3 regions of the Oceanimonas doudoroffii genome follow, and region 2 is predicted to be linked to each of the others. Evidence: predicted binding sites of a transcription regulator. Region 2 holds the regulator's gene; each other region holds the start of a gene.
The links. The regulator sigma-54, encoded in region 2, starts transcription at its own class of promoters, with help from an activator protein. The targets are predictions, from matches to a motif close to TGGCACNGTTTTNGCTT.
Positions count from the first base shown of each region.

Region 1: flhA (flagellar biosynthesis protein FlhA) is a predicted target of sigma-54. The motif match lies at 2,115-2,131, and genes of this name have one in related genera.
Region 3: B6S08_RS10700 (ammonium transporter) is a predicted target of sigma-54. The motif match lies at 5,367-5,383, and genes of this name have one in related genera.

Region 1 covers NZ_NBIM01000001.1:1,514,899-1,522,982, reverse strand. Annotated here, with positions in the region: gene fliR (flagellar biosynthetic protein FliR) at 106-894, shown strand; gene flhB (flagellar biosynthesis protein FlhB) at 896-2,029, shown strand; gene flhA (flagellar biosynthesis protein FlhA) at 2,168-4,270, shown strand; gene flhF (flagellar biosynthesis GTPase FlhF) at 4,285-5,652, shown strand; gene B6S08_RS07035 (MinD/ParA family ATP-binding protein) at 5,645-6,529, shown strand; gene B6S08_RS07030 (RNA polymerase sigma factor FliA) at 6,522-7,235, shown strand; gene cheY (chemotaxis response regulator CheY) at 7,374-7,745, shown strand; gene B6S08_RS07020 (protein phosphatase CheZ) at 7,756-8,084, shown strand, end outside.
Region 2 covers NZ_NBIM01000005.1:144,392-152,475, forward strand. Annotated here, with positions in the region: gene kdsC (3-deoxy-manno-octulosonate-8-phosphatase KdsC) at 1-170, shown strand, start outside; gene lptC (LPS export ABC transporter periplasmic protein LptC) at 167-715, shown strand; gene lptA (lipopolysaccharide transport periplasmic protein LptA) at 684-1,205, shown strand; gene lptB (LPS export ABC transporter ATP-binding protein) at 1,208-1,933, shown strand; gene B6S08_RS14105 (RNA polymerase factor sigma-54) at 1,977-3,413, shown strand; gene hpf (ribosome hibernation promoting factor) at 3,438-3,725, shown strand; gene ptsN (PTS IIA-like nitrogen regulatory protein PtsN) at 3,728-4,174, shown strand; gene rapZ (RNase adapter RapZ) at 4,185-5,051, shown strand; gene B6S08_RS14125 (HPr family phosphocarrier protein) at 5,038-5,313, shown strand; gene mgtE (magnesium transporter) at 5,331-6,692, shown strand; gene pmbA (metalloprotease PmbA) at 6,821-8,084, opposite strand, start outside.
Region 3 covers NZ_NBIM01000002.1:229,989-238,072, reverse strand. Annotated here, with positions in the region: gene B6S08_RS10725 (glucose 1-dehydrogenase) at 1-257, opposite strand, end outside; gene B6S08_RS10720 (serine hydrolase domain-containing protein) at 270-1,586, opposite strand; gene B6S08_RS10715 (calcium/sodium antiporter) at 1,772-2,749, opposite strand; gene aptA (omega-aminotransferase AptA) at 3,056-4,402, opposite strand; gene B6S08_RS10705 (YceH family protein) at 4,554-5,174, opposite strand; gene B6S08_RS10700 (ammonium transporter) at 5,546-6,757, shown strand; gene B6S08_RS10695 (YkgJ family cysteine cluster protein) at 6,884-7,219, opposite strand; gene B6S08_RS10690 (hypothetical protein) at 7,269-7,517, shown strand; gene B6S08_RS10685 (methyl-accepting chemotaxis protein) at 7,590-8,084, shown strand, end outside.

The sequences.
Region 1 (8,084 bases), on a different contig from region 2:
CAATTGTTTGCGGGAACCGAGTTTGCCTCACAAATAAGGTTGTAACTGAAGTCTTGCCACCCACTCGCTCGGGCTGCTTACAGCTTGTTTTGCAGGAGTGAATGTTTGAGTTATACCACCGCCGAGCTGATGCAATGGTTGGCCTCCTACCTCTGGCCCTTGTGCCGCATTGCCGGGTTGATGATGACCATGGTGATGTTTGGTGCCAACCTTACGCCGGTTTATACCCGGCTGCTGCTGGCGGTGGCCATGACCCTGGCGGTGGCGCCGGTGCTGCCGCCGATGCCGGCGGTGGAGCTGTTTTCGATGGCAGGCTTTCTGATCACCGTTCAGCAGGTGCTGATCGGCGCCGTTATTGGCCTGCTGTCCCAGTTCTTGCTGCAGACCTTCGTCACCGCCGGCCAGATTATTGCCATGCAGACCAGCCTGGGGTTTGCCTCTATGGTCGATCCCCTGAATGGTCAGTCGGCGCCGGTGGTGGGTCAGCTTTACCTGATGCTGGGCACCCTGCTGTTTCTCGGCCTTGATGGCCACCTGGTGATGATCGAGGCCATTGTGCTCAGCTTTACCTCAGTGCCGGTGGCCGTCAGTGGGCTGACGGTCGGCGACTGGCAGAACCTCGCCGGTTTGCTGACACTGTTGTTTCAGGCGGCGGTGGCCATGTCGCTGTCGGCCATCGTGGCCATGCTGCTGATCAACTTCAGTTTCGGGGTCATGACCCGGGCCGCCCCCCAGCTCAATATCTTCAGCGTGGGCTTTGCCATCAGCATGGTATGCGGCCTGTTTATCATGTGGCTGACCCTGGGCGGTTTTATGGATCATTTCGAAAATCAATGGCTGCGCATGCAGCAGGTGATGTGTGACACCCTGAGACTGACCTGCGAGGGAGGCTGACATGGCAGAGTCGGACGGCCAGGAAAGAACGGAACAGCCCACGGAGCAGCGCCTTCGGCAGGCGCGGGAAAAAGGCCAGATTCCCCGTTCCAAGGAGCTGGGCACGGCGGCGGTGCTGCTCAGTGCCGCCGCTGCCCTGCTGATGCTGGGGGATGCGCTCGGGGAGGCGTTGTCCATGGTGTTTGAGCAGAGTTTTCGGCTGGAACGAGCGGCCATTTTCGATCCGGCTACCATGATGCCGGCGCTGGCCGAGGCCATTGGCGGGCTGATGTGGCCGTTACTGGGCATGTTTGCCGTGGTGCTGGTGGCGGCCCTGGTGGGCAACAGCCTGCTGGGGGGCTTTAACTTCAGCACCCAGGCAATGATGCCAAAATTCAGTCGTCTCAGCCCGGTGAACGGCCTCAAGCGCATGTTTGGCGTGCAGGCGCTGGTCGAGCTGCTGAAGTCCATTGCCAAGGTGGTGTTTATTGCCACCATCGCGATCTGGCTGCTGTGGAGCCAGTTCGACCATATTCTGCGCCTCAGCGGTGAAACCCTGAACCTGGCCATGAAGGACGCCCTGGAGCTGTTGCTGTGGATGGGACTGGCACTGTGCCTGGCGTTGTTGCCCATCGTCGCCATCGATGTGCCCTTTCAGGTGTGGAACCACACTCGTCAGCTGAAAATGACGCTGCAGGAGGTCAAGGACGAATACAAGAACACCGAGGGCAAACCCGAGGTGAAAAGCCGTATTCGCCGGCTGCAGCAGGAAATGGCCAATCGCCGCATGATGGCCGAAGTGCCCACCGCCGACGTGGTGGTGGTCAACCCGACCCATTTCTCGGTGGCCCTGCGTTATGACAAGGACAAGCCCGGTGCGGCCCCCGTGGTGGTGGCCAAGGGGCTGGATGAAGTCGCCCTCAAGATTCGGGAAGTGGCCCGGGAGTATCAGGTGCCGGTGATTTCGTCGCCGGCCCTGGCCCGAGCGGTGTACTTCTCCACCAAGCTTGACCGGGAAATTCCCGATGGCCTGTTTGTGGCCGTGGCCCAGATCCTGGCCTATGTGTTCCAGCTTAACGCTTGGCGCAAGGGGCAGGGCAACAAGCCGGTACCGCTCAAGGACGATTTGCCCATCCCCGATGAGTACCGGGTATAAAGCACCGCAAGGCTGAAGCTATAAAGGAGCAAGCCACCTGTGGCTTCAGTCCATGACATCTCCCCCTCTGGCTGTTGATTTAAGTTGGTTTGTTTTTTGCATGTCAACCACCATGATTTTTGAACGTCAGCGAGTGTCATGGAGTTAAGGGCGAGGCTTTCACAGGCAAAACAGTGGTCCAAGTGGGTCAACAAGGGCATGGGTACGCCGCTGCTGGTGCTGGCGGCGCTCGCCATGGTGGTGTTGCCCATTCCGGCCCTGATGCTGGATGTGCTGTTTTCCTTCAATATCTCCCTGGCCCTGGTGGTACTGCTGGTGGCGGTTTACACCCAGCGTCCCCTCGACTTTGCCGCCTTTCCCACCGTGCTGCTGGTGGCCACCCTGCTCAGGCTGGCACTGAACGTGGCGTCCACTCGCGTGGTGCTGCTGGAAGGTCACCAGGGCGGCAATGCCGCCGGTAACGTGATCGAGGCCTTTGGCTCCGTGGTGATCGGCGGCAACTATGCGGTCGGCCTTATCGTCTTTCTGATCCTGATGATCATCAACTTCGCGGTGGTGACCAAGGGCGCCGGACGTATTTCCGAAGTGAGTGCCCGTTTTACCCTGGATGCCATGCCCGGCAAACAGATGGCCATCGATGCCGATCTCAACGCCGGCCTGATCAATCAGGATGAAGCCCGTACCCGCCGGGAAGAGGTCACGCGAGAAGCGGACTTCTACGGCTCCATGGACGGTGCGTCAAAATTCGTTAAGGGGGATGCCATTGCCGGCATCATGATCCTCTTTATCAATATCATCGGCGGTTTCATTATCGGCATGGCCCAGCACCAGCTGTCCTTTGGCGATGCCGCCCGGGTTTATACCCTGCTCACCATAGGTGATGGCCTGGTGGCGCAGATCCCCTCGTTGCTGTTGTCCATTGCCGCCGCCATTATCGTGACGCGGCAAAACACGCGGGAAGACATGGGCCAGGCCATGCTGGGTCAGCTTTTTGACAACCCGCGCTCCCTTGCCATCGCCGCCGGCATTCTGATCGCCATGGGGCTGGTGCCGGGCATGCCCCATTTTGCCTTCTTATTGCTGGGTGGGTTGTCTGCCTTTGGTGCCTGGTGGATGCACAAGCGCCAGGGCGAGCGTGCACAGCAACAGCAGGAAGCCGCGGCCCAGCCGCCGGCGGTGGCCGGCGGCAGCGAAAGCCGCGAGTTGAGCTGGGACGACGTGGTGCAGGTGGATACCATCGGCCTGGAAGTGGGCTACCGGCTGATCAGCCTGGTGGATGTGTCCCAGGGCGGCGAGCTGCTCAGTCGTATCAAGGGGGTACGCAAGAAGTTGTCCCAGGAGTTGGGCTTTCTCATTCCCGCCGTGCACATTCGCGACAACCTGGAGCTGGGCCCCAACCAGTATCAGATCACCCTGATGGGGGTCAGCTCGGGGCTCGCCGACATCTATCCCGAGCGGGAGCTGGCCATCAACCCGGGCCAGGTGTTCGGCCCTCTACAGGGCATTGATACTCGGGATCCGGCCTTTGGCCTGGAAGCCACCTGGATTGCCCGGGATCAGATAGAGCACGCCCAGAGCCTGGGTTACACCGTGGTGGATGCCGCGACCGTGGTGGCGACCCATCTCAGCCAGCTACTCACCAACAGCGCCGCCGTGCTGCTGGGTCATGAAGAAGTGCAGAACCTGATCGATCAGATAGGCCGCAGTCAGCCCAAGCTGGTGGAAGGCCTGGTGCCCAATACCCTGAGCCTGGCCCTGGTCACCAAGGTGCTGCAGAGCCTGCTGAACGAAGGCGTGTCCATTCGTGACATGCGCACCATACTGCAGACCCTGACCGAGTACGCCCCCAAGAGTCAGGATCCGGAAGTGCTGACCGCCGCCTGCCGAATCGCCCTGCGGCGGTTCCTGGTGCAGGAGATTGCCGGCACCGAGCGGGAGCTGCCGGTCATCACCCTGGCGCCAGAGTTGGAACAAATTTTGCAGAACTCTTTGCAGGCCGGTGGCGCGCAAGGGAGCGGCATAGAGCCGGGACTGGCGGAGCGCATGCAGCAGTCCCTGTCCCAGGCCGCCACCAATCAGGAGCTGGAAGGTCAGCCGGCGATATTGCTGACCTCGGGCATGTTGCGTACCACCCTGGCGCGCTTTGTGAAACATACCATTCCCAGTCTGCGGGTGCTGTCTTATCAGGAAGTGCCGGACGATCGTCAGATCCGCATCGTAGCCTCGGTCGGACAGCAGTAGCGGGGGGAGACTGAATGAAGATTAAACGGTTTTTTGCCAAGGACATGCGGGCCGCCCTGGCCGAAGTCAAGGAAGTGCTCGGGCCCGATGCGGTGATCATGTCCAACAAGAAGGTCTCGGGCGGCATTGAAATCGTCGCCGCCGTGGATGACGACGACGGAGCGCCGGTGGACAGCTCCCCCCGCGCCTTGTCCGACGACAATGTCAGAATTTCGTCGCAGGCCCGTCAGTTTGTACCGCCGCTCAGTGGTCAGCAGCAGGCCGACTCCCTGCAGGCCCTGCTCAGCCGGGGCAAACGCGACCCTTCCCCCAAAACCCTGGCCGAGCAGGTGGACTGGGGCCAGCCCGAGAAGCGCCGGGAGCCGGTGCTCAACCAGCCGTCGTCACTGTTTGCCGGCGGCGGCAAGGGCAGCCGTGACAGCCGGCAAAAGGAAAGTTCCAAAGACAAGGAACTGAACGCCATGCGCCAGGAAATTGCCAGCATTCGCCGGCTGCTGGAGCACCAGGTGTCGGGGCTGATGTGGCAGGAAGTGGAGCGGCGCGAGCCGGTGCGGGCCATGGTGATCAAGCAGCTCAGGCAGCTGGGCTTCAGCGACGGCTTTGCCGACATGCTGGCCATGCGGGTACACGAAAGTGCCGCCCCCCACGAGGCCTGGACCCAGATTGAAGCGGCGCTTAACGAGCTGCTGGTGACCGGCGAAGACGAAATCATGCGCCAGGGCGGTGCCGTGGCCCTGCTCGGTCCCACCGGGGTGGGCAAAACCACCACCATCGCCAAACTGGCGGCGCGGTTTGCCGCCCGTCACGGTGCCGATCAGCTGGCGTTGATCACCACGGATCACTATCGCATCGGCGCCCATGAGCAGCTGCAGACCTATGGCCGAATCATGGGTGTGGCGGTCAAGCAGGCGCGCACCTACGAAGAGTTGGCTCAGGCCCTGTATCAGCTGCGTCATCGCCGTCTAGTGCTGATTGACACCGCCGGCATGGGCCAGCGGGACATGCGCCTCAACGAGCAACTCGACACCCTGGTGGGGGATCGCCAGATTCGTATTCGTAATTACCTGGTGCTGCCGGCCACCGCCCAGCGCCGGGTGCTGCAGGAGGCGGTGGAGCATTTTCGCCGCATTCCCCTGGCCGGCTGCATTATGACCAAGCTGGACGAAAGCCTGTCGCTGGGCGACGTGCTCGACATCAGCATTCAGAACAGCCTGCCCATCAGTTATGTCACCGACGGTCAGCGGGTGCCGGAAGACCTGCGTCTGGCCAAGGCCGAGGAGCTGGTTCGCCAGGCCCTGGGCCGAGTGGAACAGCAGCAGGAAGAGCCCTACTACTGGGCCGCTTCCGACGCAGACGATGAGGATGCGCGTTTCTATGACTAATTGGTTTCAGGACCAGGCAAGCGGACTGCGGCTTATGAGCAAAATGAACAGAGTGCAGGTGATCGCCGTCACCGGGGGCAAGGGCGGGGTGGGCAAGACCAATATCACCCTCAATCTGGCCTCGGCCATGGCGGCACAGGGCAAGCGGGTAATGGTGCTGGATGCGGATCTGGGGCTGGCCAACGTGGATGTGCTGCTGGGCATTCGCGTGCGGCGCAACCTGTCCCATGTGTTGCGGGGAGAGTGCAGCCTCGACGACATCATGGTGGAAGGCCCACAGGGCATTCGCATTATTCCCGCCACCTCCGGCAACCAGTCGATGACCGAGCTGTCACCCCTGGAGCATGTCAGCCTGATTCGGGCCTTCAGCGAGATGCGCACCCCGGTGGATGTGCTGCTGGTGGACACCGCCGCCGGCATTTCCGACATGGTGCTCAGTTTTTCCCGGGCGTCCCAGGAAGTGCTGGTGGTGGTGTGCGACGAGCCCACCTCGATCACCGACGCCTATGCGCTGATCAAGCTGCTGTCCCGGGAGCACGGTGTCTTCCGTTTCAAGATTGTGGCCAACATGGTGCGCAGCCAGCGAGAAGGCATGGAGCTGTTCGCCAAGCTGACCCGGGTTACCGACAAGTTTCTCGACGCCTCCCTGGAACTGGTGTCCTGCATTCCCTTTGACGGTAACCTGCGCATGGCGGTGCGGCGCCAGACCCTGGTGGTGAATCAGTACCCCAAGGCGCCGTCGTCCATTGCCATTCGTGCCCTGGCCACCAAGGCCCTGACCTGGCCCACACCGCACCGGGCCCAGGGACACCTGCAATTTTTTGTAGAGAGACTGCTCGCCAATCCGGTGGCTGAGCAGGATGCCCGTGGTGATTAAGGCGCAGGCCTACGCCCGGCACAACAGCCAGGGCCTGGTGGAGCGGCACGCTGCCTTGGTGCGGCGCATTGCCCAGCATTTGCTGGCGCGCCTGCCCGACAGCGTTCAGCTCGACGATCTGGTGCAGTCGGGTATGGTGGGGCTGCTGGAGGCGGCGAAAAGCTTTGATGCGTCCAAGGGCGCCAGTTTTGAGACCTTTGCCGGCATTCGCATTCGTGGCGCCATGCTGGATGAAATTCGCCGGGGCGACTGGGTGCCGCGTTCGGTGCACCGCAACGGTCGCCAGATTGCCGAGGCCATGCATGCCATTCAGCGCCGTGAGGGCCGCCCGGCCCAGGATCGGGAAGTCGCCGACGAGCTGGGGGTGTCGCTGACCCAGTATCACACCATGCTGGCCGACGTTAATCACGGCAAGCTGCTGGAAATGGATGAATTTGAGCAGGGAGTGGAATACCAGGCCGATCCGGCCGTACATACCGGCAGCCCCTTTGCCGGTATGGCCAGAGACCGGTTTCAGCGGGCCCTCGCCGACGGCATTAAAACACTGCCGGAGCGGGAAGCCCTGGTGCTGTCGCTTTATTACGATGAAGAACTGAACTTGCGGGAAATCGGGGAGATCCTGTCGGTTTCCGAGTCGAGGGTGAGCCAGATCCACAGTCAGGCCATGCTGCGGCTTCGTTCCCGTTTAAAAGATTGGCAACAATGACATTTTTCGCGGCTTTCGGCGTAAAAACCTGATATTCGGCTCAAGAAGCCGGCGCGGCTGCCGATTTAACCCGGTGGCACGTTTTCATGGTCAGCGCTGATTGGCTCAGCGGACAGGAGGAATCGGTTGGACAAAAACATGAAAATCCTCATCGTGGATGATTTTTCCACCATGCGCAGGATTATAAAAAATTTGCTCAGGGATCTGGGCTTTAACAATACCCACGAGGCGGACGACGGCACCACGGCCTTGCCCATGCTCAAGAGTGGGGATTTTGACTTTGTGGTGACCGACTGGAACATGCCCGGCATGCAGGGCATTGATCTGCTCAGGGCCATTCGCGCCGACGACAAGCTCAGACACCTGCCGGTGCTGATGGTGACCGCCGAAGCCAAGCGCGAGCAAATCATCACCGCCGCGCAGGCCGGCGTGAACGGTTACGTAGTCAAGCCCTTTACCGCCGCCACTCTCAAGGAAAAACTCGAGAAGGTTTTTGAGCGCATCGGATAAGGGCATTGCCATGACACAACAACAAGGACTCATCAGTCTGGAGCAGGCCAGAGAGCTGGTGGCGCTGCTGGAGCGGGGCGATCAGGCCGGCGCCGACCGGCTGATGACCGATGTCTGCATGCCGCACGCAGATGCGCTGCTGGACCAGGTGGGCCAGCTGACCCGTCAGCTGCACGACGCCCTGAAGGAGTTTCGTACCGATCCTCGGTTGCCGGAGCTGGCGCAGACCGATATTCCCGATGCTCGGGAACGGCTCAACTATGTCATCGACATGACCGACAAGGCGGCCAATCGTACCATGGATGCGGTTGAGGCCAGTCTGCCCATTGCAGACCGGCT
Region 2 (8,084 bases):
TGCAGGACTGCGGCCTGGGGGTAGCGGTGGCCGATGCCCACCCGCTGGTGCTGCAGCGGGCCGACTACACGACCCGCACCGCCGGTGGCCGGGGTGCGGTGCGCGAACTGTGCGATCTGCTGCTGGCGGCCCGCGGCCGGCTGGAGCAGGCCGAGGGCATGAGCGTATGAGCCGCCAGACCTGGCTGTTTGGCGCCCTGTTCATCATTGCGCTGGCCAGCTGGCAGTGGTTTCGCAACGATACCGAAGCGCCGGTAAACCCGCAGGATTACCAGCCCGATTTCGTCGCCACCAACCTGGCCAGCGTGCAGTACAACCGGCTGGGGCTGCCCTACCGGGGCATGCAGGCGGAGTACGCCGAGTACTACGAGCCCCTGTCCATGACCCTGATGAAAAAACCTGTTATCTTGCTCTATTCCCCCGATGGCCAGCCCCAGTGGCGGCTCCGCGGTGATGACGGCACCATCAATACCGGCGACAATGCCGTGCTGACCGGCAATGTCGTGGGCAATGGGCTGCAACCGGATGCCCTGGTGGAAACCCTGACCACCGAATATCTGGAACTGGACTTTATCAATAACCAGCTGCGCTCCAACCGGCAGGTGCGGCTGCAAAGTCCGCAATACCAGGCCGAGGGGCTGGGTGTGCTGGGCGAGCTTGATCAACAAACGGTGGAATTACTGAATGAAACCCGGGCAACTTATTTCAATCCTTAGTCTTGGCGGCCTGCTCGGCCTGGGTCAGGCCCAGGCCAGGGACAGCGACTTTCGCCAGCCGGTGACCATAGACGCGGGCCGTCAACTGGTAGAGCTGGCCGATGACAAGGTCACCTTTATCGACAAGGTAGTGGTCAAGCAGGGCAGCATAGACGTGCGCGCCGACCAGCTGGTGGTGATCCGCAATGAACAGGGCCTGCAGTCGATGACTGCCAAGGGCAGTCCGGCCACCTACGAGCAGATCCTCAACAACGGCAAGCCGGTGCATGCCGAGGCGCGGGAAATTCACTACGACATGCGCGCCCGCACCATCACCCTGATTCGGGACGCCAAGCTCAAGCAGGATGACAACATCGTCACCGGCTACCGTATTCGCTACTTTATCGACAAGGAGCAGATGGAGGCCGAAAGCCAGGGCGGCAAGGACAGGGTCACCACCATCTTCCTGCCCGAGCAGGTGCAGAATTTCGACGAGCAGGACAAGAACTGAGCATGGCGATACTGAAAGCGCGCGGCCTGCAGAAAAGCTACAAGGGCCGCAAAGTGGTGGCCGACGTCAGCCTGACCGTTAACACCGGTCAGATCGTGGGTCTGCTCGGCCCCAACGGTGCCGGCAAGACCACCTCCTTTTACATGATTGTGGGCCTGGTCCAGCGGGACGCCGGCAGCATCACCATCGACGGCCAGGATATCAGTCACGAGCCCATGCACGTGCGCGCCCGCTCCGGCATTGGCTACCTGCCCCAGGAGGCCTCGATTTTTCGCCGCCTGAGCGTGGCCGACAACCTGATGGCGGTGCTGCAGACCCGCAAGGATCTGAATGCCGACGGCCGCAGCGAGAAAATGGAACAGCTGCTGGAAGAATTCAACATTACCCATATTCGCGACAGCCTGGGAATGAGTCTGTCCGGCGGCGAACGGCGGCGGGTTGAGATCGCCCGGGCGCTGGCGGCGGATCCGCGCTTTATTCTGCTCGACGAACCCTTTGCCGGTGTGGATCCCATTTCGGTGATAGACATCAAGAAAATCATTCTGCACCTCAGGGACAGAGGACTGGGCGTACTGATCACCGATCACAATGTGCGCGAGACCCTGGACGTGTGCGAAAAGGCCTATATTGTCAGTCATGGGCACCGCATCGCCGCCGGCACACCGACGGAAATCCTCGCCAACGAGCAGGTCAAAAAGGTTTATCTCGGCGAACAATTCAGCCTCTGAAGGCACCGCAACCCGCGGTTGATATGGAAGGACGTTTGCATACATGAAGCCGACTCTTCAGTTACGTCTGGGCCAGCAGCTGACCATGACGCCCCAGCTGCAGCAGGCCATTCGCCTGTTGCAGCTGTCCAGCATGGAGCTGCAGCAGGAAATTCAGCAGGCGCTGGACAGCAACCCCCTGCTGGAGCAGGAGGAAGCCGACAGCGTCAAGGTGGCCGACAACCGCAACGAAGAGCAGATGGCCGCCGACACCGCCATGGAGCGCAACCAGCTGTCCGAAGACTTGCCCATGGACACCAGCTGGGAGGAGGTTTACACCGCCTCTCCGGTCAGCGGCGGCGCCGGCCTGCCGGAAGGGCTGGAAGACAGCGTTTACCAGGGTGAAACCACCGAGAGCCTGCAGGACTACCTGATCTGGCAGATGAATCTGACCCCTTTCAGTGACACCGATCAGGCCATCGCCATGGCCATAATCGATGCCGTCGACGACGCCGGCTACCTCACCGCCGGTATCGACGATCTGCTGGAAGCGGTATCGGCCCGGGAGCTCGGTATCGAGGCCGACGAAGTGGAAGCAGTGCTCAAGCGTATTCAGCACTTCGACCCCATCGGCGTGGCCGCCCGCAGCGTGCAGGAGTGCCTGTGCATTCAGCTGGAGCAGTATCCGCCCGACACACCCTGGCTGAGTGAAGCCCGCGCCTTGCTGGCCCAGCACATGGACCTGCTCGGCAACCGTGACTACCGCAGCCTGCAGCGCAAGACCAAGCTCAAGGAAGACGAGCTCCGGGAAGTGCTGGCGCTGATTCAGCAACTGGAGCCCCGCCCCGGCAGCAGCATTATTCAGGGTAACTCCGAATACGTCATTCCCGATGTGGTGGTCACCAAGCGCAGCGGGGTCTGGGTGGTGGAACTCAACCCAGAGGCCATGCCCAAGATACGGCTCAACCAGACCTACGCGGCCCTGGCCAGCAAGCCCCGCAACAGCGAGGACGGCCAGTTTATTCGCAATCACCTGCAGGACGCCAAGTGGTTTCTCAAGAGCCTTGAAAGCCGAAATGAGACGCTGCTCAAGGTTGCCAATTGTATTGTTGAACAACAACAGGCATTCTTTGAATATGGAGAAGAGGCCATGAAGCCCATGGTGCTGAACCATGTGGCGGAAGCGGTGGAGATGCACGAATCCACCATCTCCCGGGTGACCACACAGAAGTTCATGCACAGCCCCCGTGGCGTGTTTGAACTCAAGTATTTCTTCTTCAGTCATGTGGGCACCGACGACGGGGGTGAGTGTTCGTCCACGGCAATTCGCGCCCTGATCAAGAAGCTGGTCGGGGCCGAAAACCCGGCCAAGCCGCTGAGCGACAGCAAAATTGCCCAGCTGCTGGCCGACCAGGGGATCAAGGTGGCCAGGCGAACCATCGCCAAGTACAGGGAGTCACTGGCCATTCCCCCTTCCAATCAGCGCAAACGCCTGGTTTAAAGGCAACGACAGAAGGAAGACGTTATGCAAATAAATCTGACCGGACACCATGTCGAGATCACCGATGCCCTGCGTGATTATGTGAACAGCAAGTTTACCCGGCTGGAACGCCATTTCGATCACATCACCAATGCGCACGTCATCCTTAATGTGGAAAAAATGCAGCAAATCGCCGAAGCCAAGCTGAACGTCACCGGCGGCGAGCTGTTTGCCAACTCCCAGCATGAAAACATGTATGCGGCCATCGACAGCCTCATCGACAAGCTGGATCGTCAAATCATCAAACACAAAGAAAAACTCAAGCAAAAATAACCATGGAAGTCGCCGACATACTCAGCAGGGGCTGCACCCGCAGTGCAGTCCCCTGCACGAGCAAAAAACGTGCTCTGGAAATTATCAGCGAGCTGGCTGCCGAACATCTCAATATCGGCAGCCAGCCGCTTTTTGACTGTCTGCTGGCCCGAGAGAAAATGGGCAGTACCGGCATCGGCAATGGCATCGCCATTCCTCACGGCCGGATCAGCGATGACAACAAGGCGACTGCCGTACTGCTTACCTTTGCCGAGCCGGTGGAGTTCGACGCCATCGACAACCAGCCGGTGGGCTTGGTGTTTGCCCTGCTGGTACCGGAGCAGGAATGCAAGCAACACCTCAAGACCCTGTCGCTGATCGCCGAGAAACTGAGTAACAAGCAGGTGTGCCGGCAATTACGTCAGGCCGGCAGCGATGAGGAACTCTATCAAATCATGATTTCAGCCTGAGGATAGCAAGATGCAGCTGGTGATCGTCAGTGGCCGTTCCGGTTCGGGCAAAACCGTGGCCTTGCGGGTACTTGAAGATCTCGGCCATTACTGCGTCGACAACCTGCCGGTGGCGCTGCTGCCGGAGCTGGTGCGGCTGCGCCGGGACAAACCCGGAGCGGTGGCGGTAAGCATAGACGTACGCAACCTGCCCGACAGTGCCGAGCAGCTGGAAGCCTTTCTGGCCGAGGTGCGAGCCATGGATGACGTTCAGCCTTCCAGCATCTTTATCGACGCCGACAATTCGGTGCTGATCCGCCGCTTTGGGGACACTCGCCGGCTGCATCCGCTGTCCCGCCACAGCCTGACCCTGGACGAGGCCATTCGCGAAGAAACTCATCTGCTGGCGCCACTGTCGTCGGACGCGGACCTGCGCATCGATACCTCGTCCTTAAGCATTCACGATCTCAGCGAAATCATTCGCGAACGCATCCTCGGCAAGAAAGAAAAGGAATTGAACTGGGTGTTCGAGTCCTTTGGCTACAAATACGGCGTTTCCAAGGACGCCGACTTCGTGTTTGACGCCCGTTTTCTGCCCAACCCCCACTGGATTGCCGAACTGCGCCCCTTTACCGGCCAGGATCAGCCGGTGGCCGATTACCTGAGCAGCCAGCCCGAGGTGATGAAATACCTGTGGCAGCTGGAAAACCTGCTGATCACCTGGATGCCCCACCTGGAACGCAATAACCGCAGCTATGTCACCGTGGCCATCGGCTGCACCGGCGGTCAGCACCGTTCGGTCTTCATCGCCGAACAGCTGGCCCGGGTCTTTGGCCAGATGGGCAAAAGCGTGCAGCTACGTCACCGTACTCTGGAAAAGCGCAATGCCGAAAATTGAACGCGACCTGCAAATCGTCAACAAGCTAGGGCTGCACGCCCGGGCCGCCATTCAGCTGGTGCAGCTGACCCAGCAATTCGACGCCGAAGTCACCGTGTGCAACCAGCAGAAAGAGGCCCCCGCCAACAGCGTCATGGGCCTGCTGATGCTGGAAACGGCCCAGGGACACGCCATTCGCGTGGTGGCCGAGGGCCCGGAAGCGGAAGCCGCCATGAATGCCGTGGCCCGGCTGGTGGCGGATCGCTTTAACGAGTCGGAATAACCCGACGGATCCGCCCCATGACAGAGTCCACCGATCAAACCGGCACCACGGACCACCTCGAGGCGGTCACCCAGGCCCTCAACAGCGGCATGTTTGTGCACGTGCGCCGCATGCTGCAGCAGATGCGCCCGGGGGACGTGGCCTGGTTGCTGGAATCTTCACCCGCTCCCAGCCGAAAGGTACTCTGGCAGCTGATCGATCCGGACGATTACGGCGAGATCCTGGAAGAGCTGTCGGAAGAGGTGCGCGACGGCATCATTCGGCTGATGGAGCCGGAAAAGCTGGCCATCGCCCTGGAGGACATGGAGTCGGACGATCTGGCCTATGTACTGCGGGATCTGCCCGAGCAGCTGTTCAACCAGGTGCTCACCGAAATGGACGAGCAGGATCGCCAGCGTGCCGAGCTGGCGCTGTCCTATCCGGAAGACACCGCCGGCTCGCTGATGAACACCGAATTCATCAGCCTGCGCCCCGATGTCACCATAGACGTGGTGCTGCGCTACCTGCGCCTGCACAGCGAGCTGCCGGAAGGCACCGACACCCTCTATGTGGTGGATCCGCATAACCGTTTGCTGGGAGACATTTCCCTCGCCAGCCTGGTGGTACAGTCTCCCACCACCACGGTGGCCGAGGCCATGGACACCTCGGTGGAAGCCATTCCCCTGACCATGACCGACACCGAGGTGGCCAACCTGTTTGAGCGCCATGACTGGCTGTCGGCACCGGTGGTGGATGAAAACAACCTGCTACTCGGGCGCATCACCATCGACGACGTGGTCGACATCATTCGAGAAGAAGGCGAGCACTCCATGATGGGTATGGCCAAGATGGACGACGACGAGGACACCTTTGCCCCCGTGCTCACCAGCGCGCGCCGCCGCTCCTTCTGGCTGACCATCAACCTGGGCTCGGCGCTGGTGGCCGCCAGCGTATCCAACATGTTTGAGGAAACCCTGTCCCAGCTGGCTACCCTGGCCATTCTGATGACCATAGTGCCGTCCATGGGCGGCATTGCCGGCAACCAGACCCTGGCGCTGGTGATTCGAGGCATGGCGGTGGGCCATATCGGCGACAGCAACGCCCGCTGGCTACTGACCAAGGAGGCGTTGGTGGGTCTGCTTAACGGCATGCTGTGGGCGGTGGCGATATCCGTGGTAGTGGCGCTATGGAAAGGCAGCTGGGAAATTGGCCTGGTGATTGCCGCCGCCATGTTTATCAACCTGTCGGTGGCGGGCCTGGCCGGCGCCAGCATTCCGCTTATCATGAAACGCTTCAATATCGATCCGGCCCTGGCCGGCTCCATGGCCCTGACCACCATCACCGACACCGTCGGCCTGTTGTCCTTCCTGGGGCTGGCCACGCTGATCCTGCTGCACTGATCAGGCAACAGCTAACCGTAGGTTGGCGATGAGCGTAGCGAATCCCAACCTACGCCCTGCCATCAATATCAATAGCCAGAAACACCAAGGGCCGCATACGCGGCCCTTCTTGCAGCTTATAGCTAGGTTTACTGCCCCGCGATTTTCATCTTGTCGATCAGCACAGAGCCGGTGTGCAGGCTGGAGCGGGTTTCCACGTCGGTACCAATGGCCTGAATACCGGCAAACATGGTCTTCAGATTGCCGGCGATGGTGATTTCCTCCACCGGGTAGGCGATTTCGCCGTTCTCCACCCAGAAGCCGGCGGCGCCGCGGGAATAGTCACCGGTGACGATGTTTACCCCCTGCCCCATCATCTCGGTCACCAGCAGCCCGGTGCCCATTTGCTTCAGCAGCTCATCATGGCTCTGGCCGCTGTTTGACACCGTCCAGTTGTGAATGCCGCCGGCATGGCCGGTTACCGGCAGGCCCAGCTTGCGCGCCGAGTAGCTGGTGAGCAGATAGGTCTGCAGTACGCCGTTTTCGATGATGTTGCGCTCGCAGGTGCGTACCCCTTCATTGTCAAAGGGGGCGCTGGCCAGGCCCTTGTTGAGGTGGGGCTGCTCGTGAATGGTGAGCCAATCGGGAAACAGTTGCTCGCCGCAGGCATCGAGCAGAAAGGAGGACTTGCGATACAGGTTACCACCGCTAATGCCCATCACCAGGTGGCCGAACAGGCCCGCCGCCACATCCGGATGAAACAATACCGGCGCCTGGGTGGTGCCGATCTTGCGACCACCAAGGCGCCCAAGCGTGCGGCTGACCGCCTCGTCGGCGACCCGCTCCGGGTCCCACAGATCGTCAAAGCTGCGGGCCGAGGTGTAGCCGTATTCCCGCTGCATGTCGCCGTCCTGCTCGCCGATGAGCACACAGCTCATGCCATAGCGGGAGCCGGCAAAGCCTTTGACAAAACCGTGGCTGTTGCCGTAAACGCGAATGCCGACATTGGCGGAGAAACTGGCGCCGTCGGACTGCTTGATGCGTTTGTCACGGCCCAGCGCCGCGCGCTCACAACGCAGTGCCAGCTCGATGCCGTCGGCGGGCTCCATGGCACGGGGAAAGCACAGCTCAAGGGTAGGCGCATTCCAGGCCAGCTGGTCGGCATCGGCCAGGCCGGCATGAGGATCGGCGGTGGTATAGCGGGAAATATCCAGCGCCGCCGCCACGGTGCGGGCAATGGCGTCGGGGCGCAGATCCGAGGTGGATGCCGAGCCCTTGCGGCCGTCTCTGTACACGGCGATGCCGAGGGCACCGTCCTTGTTGAACTCGATGTTCTCCAGTTCGGCATTGCGGGTGTTCACCGACAGCCCGGTCTGCTTGCTGATGGACACCTCCGCCGCCTCGGCACCCAGG
Region 3 (8,084 bases), on a different contig from region 2:
AATTCCGCCAGGGTCTGGTTAACCAGCCCGGTCAGATCGTCGTCCTGGGTAACGTTGCAGGCCATGGCCACGGCCTTGCCGCCGTCATGGCGAATTTCCTCGGCGGTGGCCTCGGCATCATCCAGTTTCAGATCCGCCACCACCACACTGGCGCCATGGGCCGCCAGCATGGTGCAGCACCCCCTGCCGATGCCGTTGGCGCCGCCGGTGATAATGGCCACCTTGCCGGAAAGATCGAAAAGTTCAGCGGGTTTCATCGCGAGCTCCTGTCAGGGTTTCTCAAGCGAAATCAGGTGATCGGCCACCGCCTGCCAGGCCGGCAGCGAAAGCGGATCATTGGCGCCGTTGGCCGCCACCGGGTGGGAAGCAAAGCGCACCAGCACCATCTCGGCGGCCGGGTCAATGTAGATGGTCTGGCCATGCACGCCACGGGCGGCAAAGGCGCCGTTGGGGTTGTGGGTTACCCACCACATATTGCGATAAGACCAGCCTCTTAGCTTGTCAAAACCCGCCCGGGCAAAGGCCTCCTGGCTGCCGCCACGCAGAATGTCGTCGATGGCCGCCGCCGGCAGCAACGGCTCGCCCTGCCAGCGGCCCTGGTTTCGCACCAGCTCGCCCAGACGGGCCATGTCACGCAGGCCGGTATTCAGCCCGCCGCCGGCAAAGGGAATGCCCAGCTCGTCCACCTGGTAATAGGCGCTCTGCTCCATGCCGATGCGCCGCCAGATTTTTTCCGACAGCAACTCGGCCACCGAGGTGTCGGTCACGCGGGAAATCACCCAGCCCAGGGCATCGCTGTTTACGGTCTTGTAGCCAAAGGCCTGGCCGTGCTCCCCCAGCTTCTGCACCCCGGCCAGGTAGTCAAGGTAGCCCACCGGCCCGGAGTAACCCTGTGGCTTGGGCCAGGGGCTGCCGGCGGTGGAGAATTGCCACACCTCGGCATTCGGATCGGCATAGTTTTCGCTGTATTGCAGTCCCGTGGTCATGTCCATCAGCTGGCGCACGCTGGCGTCGCCAAAGGCAGAGCTCGCCAGCTCCGGCACATAGTCGGCTACCTTTCTGGTTGCATCCAGCCTGCCTTCGGCCACCAGCACCGCGGCCAGCAGGCCGGTCACCGACTTGGTCACCGACATCACGGCGTGCTGACCGTCTTCCTTCAACGCCCCGAAATAGCGTTCATACACCACGTCCCCCCGGTGCAGAATGATCAGGCCATCGGTGTAATTGCGCGTCAGGGCGTCGGCAAAGGTGATGGGCTGCTCGCTTCCCCAGGGCAGAAAGCGCAGCTTGTCGATAAGCGGATCCAGGCGATAGTTCAGCGGCACGGGCGCTCCCAGGCCGCGAGACACTTCCACCGTGGGCATAAATTCACGCATGTGCGCCACGCTGTAACGCAGGGCGGGAAATTCAAAAAAGGAACCATCGGCGGCACGCAGGCGTTTTTCCGGTGGCGGTGGAAAGCCCTGCATCCAGCCCCGAGTGTTGGGATTGCTGTCGTCAACGGAAAGCCGTGTTGCCGACGCCGGCTGTGCCAGCAGAATGAAAAGCAGGCCGGCGGTGGCCCACGGCGTCTTAAGCCCGGTCATGATGTTCTCCCGCGCCAGATTGGGGTTATGCGGGTGAGTATAGACTCGGTCGCGTTTGAAGCGAATGAGGTAGAGGGGCGAAGCAGCCTCGTGTAAGGCCCACAAAGAAGAAAGCGCCCTTACGGGCGCCAATGCAGGCGAGTCGCGTGCCTCACCCCGCCTGCCTTTCCATCGCCTGGAGTAATCTAAGCGGCGGCAATCACATTGCCGGCCAGCCAGCCGGTGTAAGCCACATACACCGTCAGCAAAAAGGCGCCTTCAAAACGGTTGATACGCCCCTGCCGACCCTTGAAGCCAAAGCCCAGCACAAACAGCGACAGGGTCAGCACTATCATCACCATAAAGTCGCGACTGAGCACCTCCGGCATCACCTCCAGCGGGTGAATAATGCCGGCCAGACCCACCACCGCCAGGGTGTTGAAAAGGTTGGAGCCAATCACGTTGCCCAGGGCCAGGTCATGCTCGTTTTTGCGAATGGCGGCAATGGACGATGCCAGCTCCGGCAGCGAGGTGCCGATGGCCACAATGGTCAGGCCAATAATCAAGTCACTCACGCCAAAGGCCTGGGCCACGTTCACTGCGCCCCACACCAGAATGCGCGAGCTGATGATCAGCAGCACCAGGCCGGCCAGCAGCCAGAACAGCGCCTTTTTCAGGCTCATCAGGTTGTCGTCCAGCTCCCTTTCCTGCTCGGCGGCCATGCTGTCATTACCGTCCCGCAGGCCCTGACGAATGCTCCAGGCCATCAGCAGCACAAACACCACCAGCAGCATGATGGCATCGGTCCGCGCCAGCCAGCCGTTCCACAACAGGCTGAGGGACAGCAGGGTGATCAGCAGCAGTATGGGCAGTTCCTTGCGCAGCACCTGGGAATGCACGGCAATGGGGCTTATCAGCGCCGTTATCCCCAGGATCAACCCGATATTGGCGATGTTGGAGCCATAGGCATTACCCAGCGCCAGGCCGGGGTTGCCTTCCAGCGCCGAGATAATAGACACCACAATTTCCGGCGCCGAGGTTCCAAAGCCCACGATCACCATGCCGATCAGCAAGGGGGGCATGCCCGCATGACGGGCGGTGGCAGAGGCGCCATCCACGAAACGATCGGCACTCCACACCAGCACCGCAAGGCCCAGCAAAATGGCAGCAACAGACATCAGCATGGTGATTTACCCCCATGAACAGGGGCAGACAGAAGAAATGACAGGCAAGACATGTTCATAAGCGCTCTTGGGGCGGGACACGACAACCAAGACGCACCATCTCCCGCCCGGTGGATGGTTGCGTCTCGAGTCTCATCAATCCGTCAGGACACGACTGCCATAAGCCTTTGGCTCAGAGATTGTTGACAGCCGTTTCGGCGGTTGCCGAACGATTACTCCCTCAAGAGGCGCATATTGTGACAGCTTGCGCCCGGCAATAAAAGGGGCACCGACCACACTCGTTCACATCCATGAACGGCACTAGGCTCAAGCGTTGGCGAGCACACGCGCCACGCCGCCAAACAACTGCTCAACCTCGCTTGGAGTGGAGATAAAGGGCGGGCCAAACTGCAGGGTGTCTCCGCCAAAGCGCACGTAATAGCCCGCCTGCCACAGTGCAATGGCCAGCTCCATGGGCCGGCGCGCCGGCTCGCCCGGGTATGACGCCAGCTGCACCGCTCCGGCCAGGCCGCAGTTGCGAATGTCCACTACATGGGGCAGTCCTCTGAGCCGATGGATCTGCTCCGCGAACACCGGCATCAGCGCCCGCACCCTGCCCGGCATTTCCTCTTCAACGAGAATATCAAGCGACGCCATGGCGGCGGCGCAGGCCAGGGGATGGCCGGAATAGGTATAGCCATGGGGGAACTCCACCATGTAGTCCGGCCCCGGCTGCGCCATAAAGGCCTGATAAATATGCTCCCTGGCGATGACCGCCCCCATGGGCACCACCCCGTTGGTGAGCTGCTTGGCCAGATTCATGATGTCGGGTACCACACCGAAAAAATCGGCGCCGAACAGTTCGCCCATGCGGCCCAGGCCGGTGATCACCTCGTCGAAAATCAGCAGAATATCGTGTCGATGGCAAATATCCCGCAACCGCTGCAAATAGCCCACCGGCGGCACGATGACACCGGCCGAGCCGGACATGGGCTCCACGATCACCGCCGCGATATTGGAGGCGTCGTGCAGCTCAATCAGCCGTAGCAAATGTTCGGCCAGCTCCGCGCCCTGTTCGGGCTGGCCCCGGCTGAAGGCGTTTTCCGCCAGCAAGGTGTGAGGCAGGTGATCCGCGTCCACCAGCTGACCGTAGTGCTTGCGATTGGCGCCGATTCCCCCCAGGCTGGTGCCGCCCATGTTCACCCCGTGATACCCCCTGGCCCGACCAATGAGCCGGGTCTTTTCCGGCTTGCCGCGGGCACGCCAGTAGGCCCGGGCCATTTTCAGGGCGGTGTCGGCACACTCGGAGCCGGAGTTGGTAAAAAACACGCGGTTAAGGTCGGCGGGCGCCAGCGCCGCCAATCGTTCGGCCAGCGCAAAGGCCAGGGGATGGCCGGTCTGAAACCCGGGGGCATAATCCAGGGTATGCAGCTGACGATGAATGGCTTCAATGATTTTCGGGTGTTTGTGCCCCAGGCCGGTGCACCACAGCCCGGAGAGGCTGTCGAACAGCCGGCGGCCGTCCACATCGGTAAAATAGGCACCGTCCGCCCCGGCCAGCAGCCGGGGCGCGGCCTTGAAGGCCCGGTTGCCGGTAAAGGGCATCCAGAAGGCGTCCAGGCTGAGCCGGCGCGCCACTTCCTGCTTGTCGTCTGCATCTGTCAGGGAATTCATCACTGGCTCCCACCGCCATTATCGCTCCTACCACTATGGCCGATAAATGCCAGGATGAGCACCCAGTGCCGACGTTAAATGCGAGTTCCGTTCGCTGCCACTGCGCCCGTGCCGTGCTTTCGATGGCACCGGCTGAAAGTGGCGAACGGCATCACTCCCCTTCCAGCTCGCGAATGCGGGCCTTGAGCCGGGCCACTTCCGCCTCCAGCTCGGCAATACGGGCCTGAGCGTCCCCTGCCGGCGCCACCGGGGCCGATGGCTCGGTCACCGGGGCATCGCCAAAGAGGTGGGCATAGCGCGATTCCCGCTTGCCGGGCTGTCGCTCCAGCTTGACCACAAAGGGGCCCTTTTCCATCAGGCTGTGCAGGCAGTCGTCCACCTCACTGACATCGCCAAACGGATGCAGGCGGGCGCAGCGGCTGCGCAGCTCCCCCGGGGTTTGCGGGCCACGCAGCAGCAGCTCGCAGACAATGGCCAGCTCACCGGCGCTGAATTGCAGCTCGCCAAACTCGGTGTTGCAGAAGCGATGCTGATACTTGGCGGCACGGGCGTTAAAACCGGCCACGTTGTTCACCAGACGACGGGCCCCCAGCGTGTTGAGCACCGACTGCACGTCGCGCTCGGCGAGGCTCATCACCGGATCCCGGTTGCTTTTCTGGTTGCAGGCGTTAACCAGTGAATTGAGGGTAAGCGGATAGACATCGGGGGTGGACACCTGCTTTTCAATCAGGCAGCCAATCACGCGTTGCTCGAGGGCAGAGAGTTTTTCCATAACCAGGCTCCTTGTGTTCTGCCTAAAGACTACCGGACACCCCTCAAAACACCAGCATTTTCCGTCGCTTACTGCGTTCCTTCGCGCCCTCTCCATGGCGCCGGTGCTGCCACAGGCCGCGCGCATGGCCGCCGAAACCCCGCGATTACCAGCACGCCGCCGACTTCGGTGAGCCGGCAGTGGCAGCCCCATTGGCACAAATTTTGCCTCGATACTCGCACTAACAGGATCCGCTTTGGTGCAACCCCGTCTCACGCCGCACCAAAGCGGGCAACGTCATAATCAGGTGGCGGGTGCTAAGGTAAATCATGCTGCATTTCGGTGCAGGCGACCCTATCTGGGGCACCGGTCACCGTTACGGAGGAAATCGCGTGGAATCAATCAGCAGCGCTATCGGCGAGCTGTCGCAAAGTGCCAATACAATGTTCATCCTGCTGGGGGCCATACTGGTGTTTGCCATGCATGCCGGGTTTGCCTTTCTGGAGGTGGGCACCGTCAGGCGCAAGAACCAGGTCAATGCCCTGGCCAAAATCATGAGCGATTTTGGCTTTTCGGCCCTGGCCTATCTGTTCGTCGGCTACTGGCTGGCCTACGGCGTCACCTTTTATGACAGTGCCGCCGTGCTGTCCCAGAACCACGGTTATGAGCTGGTCAAATTCTTTTTCCTGATGACCTTTGCCGCCGCCATTCCAGCCATCATCTCCGGCGGCATCGCCGAGCGCGGACGTTTCTGGCCCTTCCTGATCGCCTCGGCGCTGGTGGTGGGACTGGTCTACCCGCTGTTTGAAGGCATTGCCTGGAACGGTAACCATGGCATTCAGGACTGGCTGGAAGACCGGTTTGGTGCACCCTTTCACGATTTTGCCGGCTCTGTTGTGGTGCATGGCGTCGGAGGCTGGCTGGCGCTGGTGGCGGTGCTTTTGCTGGGCATTCGCCACGGGCGCTACAAGGGCGGGCGGCTGGTGGCCTTTCCGCCCTCCAATATTCCCTTTCTCGGCCTTGGCGCCTGGATTCTTTGCATCGGCTGGTTCGGCTTTAATGTTATGTCGGCCCAAACGCTGGATGGCATTTCCGGACTGGTGGCGGTCAACAGCCTGATGGCCATGGTCGGTGGCATCATCAGCGCCCTGATCGCCGGCCGCAACGACCCCGGATTTATCCATAACGGCCCCTTGGCCGGGCTGGTGGCGGTTTGCGCCGGATCCGATGTCATGCATCCCCTTGGTTCATTGCTGGTGGGTGGCGTCGCCGGGGTACTCTTTGTCTGGGCCTTCACTCAGGCCCAGAACCGCTGGAAAATCGACGACGTGCTGGGGGTCTGGCCCCTGCATGGGCTGTGTGGCCTCTGGGGCGGCATTGCCGCGGGCATTTTCGGCAGCGAGGCGCTGGGTGGCCTGGGCGGCGTCAGCCTGATGTCCCAGTTGCTGGGCTCACTGCTGGGGGTCGCCATTGCCCTGCTGGGAGGCCTTGTCATCTACGGCCTGATCAAGGTTCTGGTGGGATTGCGGCTGGATGCCGAGCAGGAATATAACGGCGCGGATCTGAGCATTCACCGCATTGAGTCCAGCTCCGACGACCGTTAACACCACGTCAGGCCTTGTGCCCTGAACAACCGGCCCGGCACCGTCCTGGGCCGGTTGTTTATGACTGGCGATACGAGGGAGTGGCCACCACCGCGGTCGCTTCCTCCAAGGTCTGGCGCCGCCTGCTTATGCCGCCACCGGATTGTCCTCCAGCGGGGGCAGGCCATGAGCGGCCCGGGCCCGGTTGCAGGCGCCCTCGGCGTCATAGGCCTCAAAATCCCGGCAGGGGCCGGGCCGATTTTCATAAATGGAGCAGGACACGCAGCCGCCCACCTCCCCTTCCAGCGCCACACAACGGGGCGATGGCTGGTTGGTGCCACGCATGGCCAGACGGGTAAAAGACACCGGCTCGGTCAGAGGCTCGGGCACGGCAAAGTCGCTGTGCACTTCTCCCCAGTAAAAAGACACACGAAAAAACGCACAGCAGGCACCGCAATTCAAACAGGGATTGCCACCACTCATTAACGCCTTACCTCCAGGCAAAACCAAAACAGTGACGAAAACAGCAACAATGAAAAACGGGAAAGACCCCGTGACGGGAACAACGGAAAAGAAACTGGCGAACGGGTCGACTGCCCGACGCGACGTGCCGGTGGAAACTCCCAGGCTGGAAAAAAAGGGCGATATGAATAAATCGAAATCGGTCGGCAGGCAAGAGGACAAACACGAAAAGGCGAAAAAAATACCAGTTTCTGCTGCCGTCACTCCCGCCATGTTAAAAAATTGTGCGCTTGCGCAAACAATGAAAAACAACCGTTGAGTTTGGCTCAGGGCCGCCGTTCAATACGACCTCGGTCGTTTTCTTCGAGCCACAAAAACAGGGAAATGTTGTATGAAGCTGACTCACAAGGTGGGGCTCACCGCTGCCGCCGTATTGCTGATCACCGTTGGTTTGTTGTCCTGGTTGCAACTTTCGCAGGTGCGGGACAGCCTGCGCCAGCAAACCGCCGCCACCGTTCATGAAACCAGCTCCACCCTGGCGCACCAGATAGAAAACTGGCTGAACGGCAAGCTGGGTCTGATCGACATGGCGGCACAACAAATCAACGGCAACTTCAGCCGTGAGCAAGTGCAGCACACCTTTGATCTGCCGCTGCTCAGGGAAGAATTCATGCTGATTTTCGGCGGCCTGGAAAGCGAAGCAGGACGGGCCATTTCCAACACCCCAGAGTGGAACCCTGCCGGCTGGGACGCCCGCCAGCGCCCCTGGTACACCGTGGCCCGAAACGCCTCCAGAGCCTCGCTCACCGAGCCCTATGCCGACGCCAGCACCGGTGACATTCTGATTTCCGCGGTAGCCAAAATTACCGATAACGGCCGTTTTCTG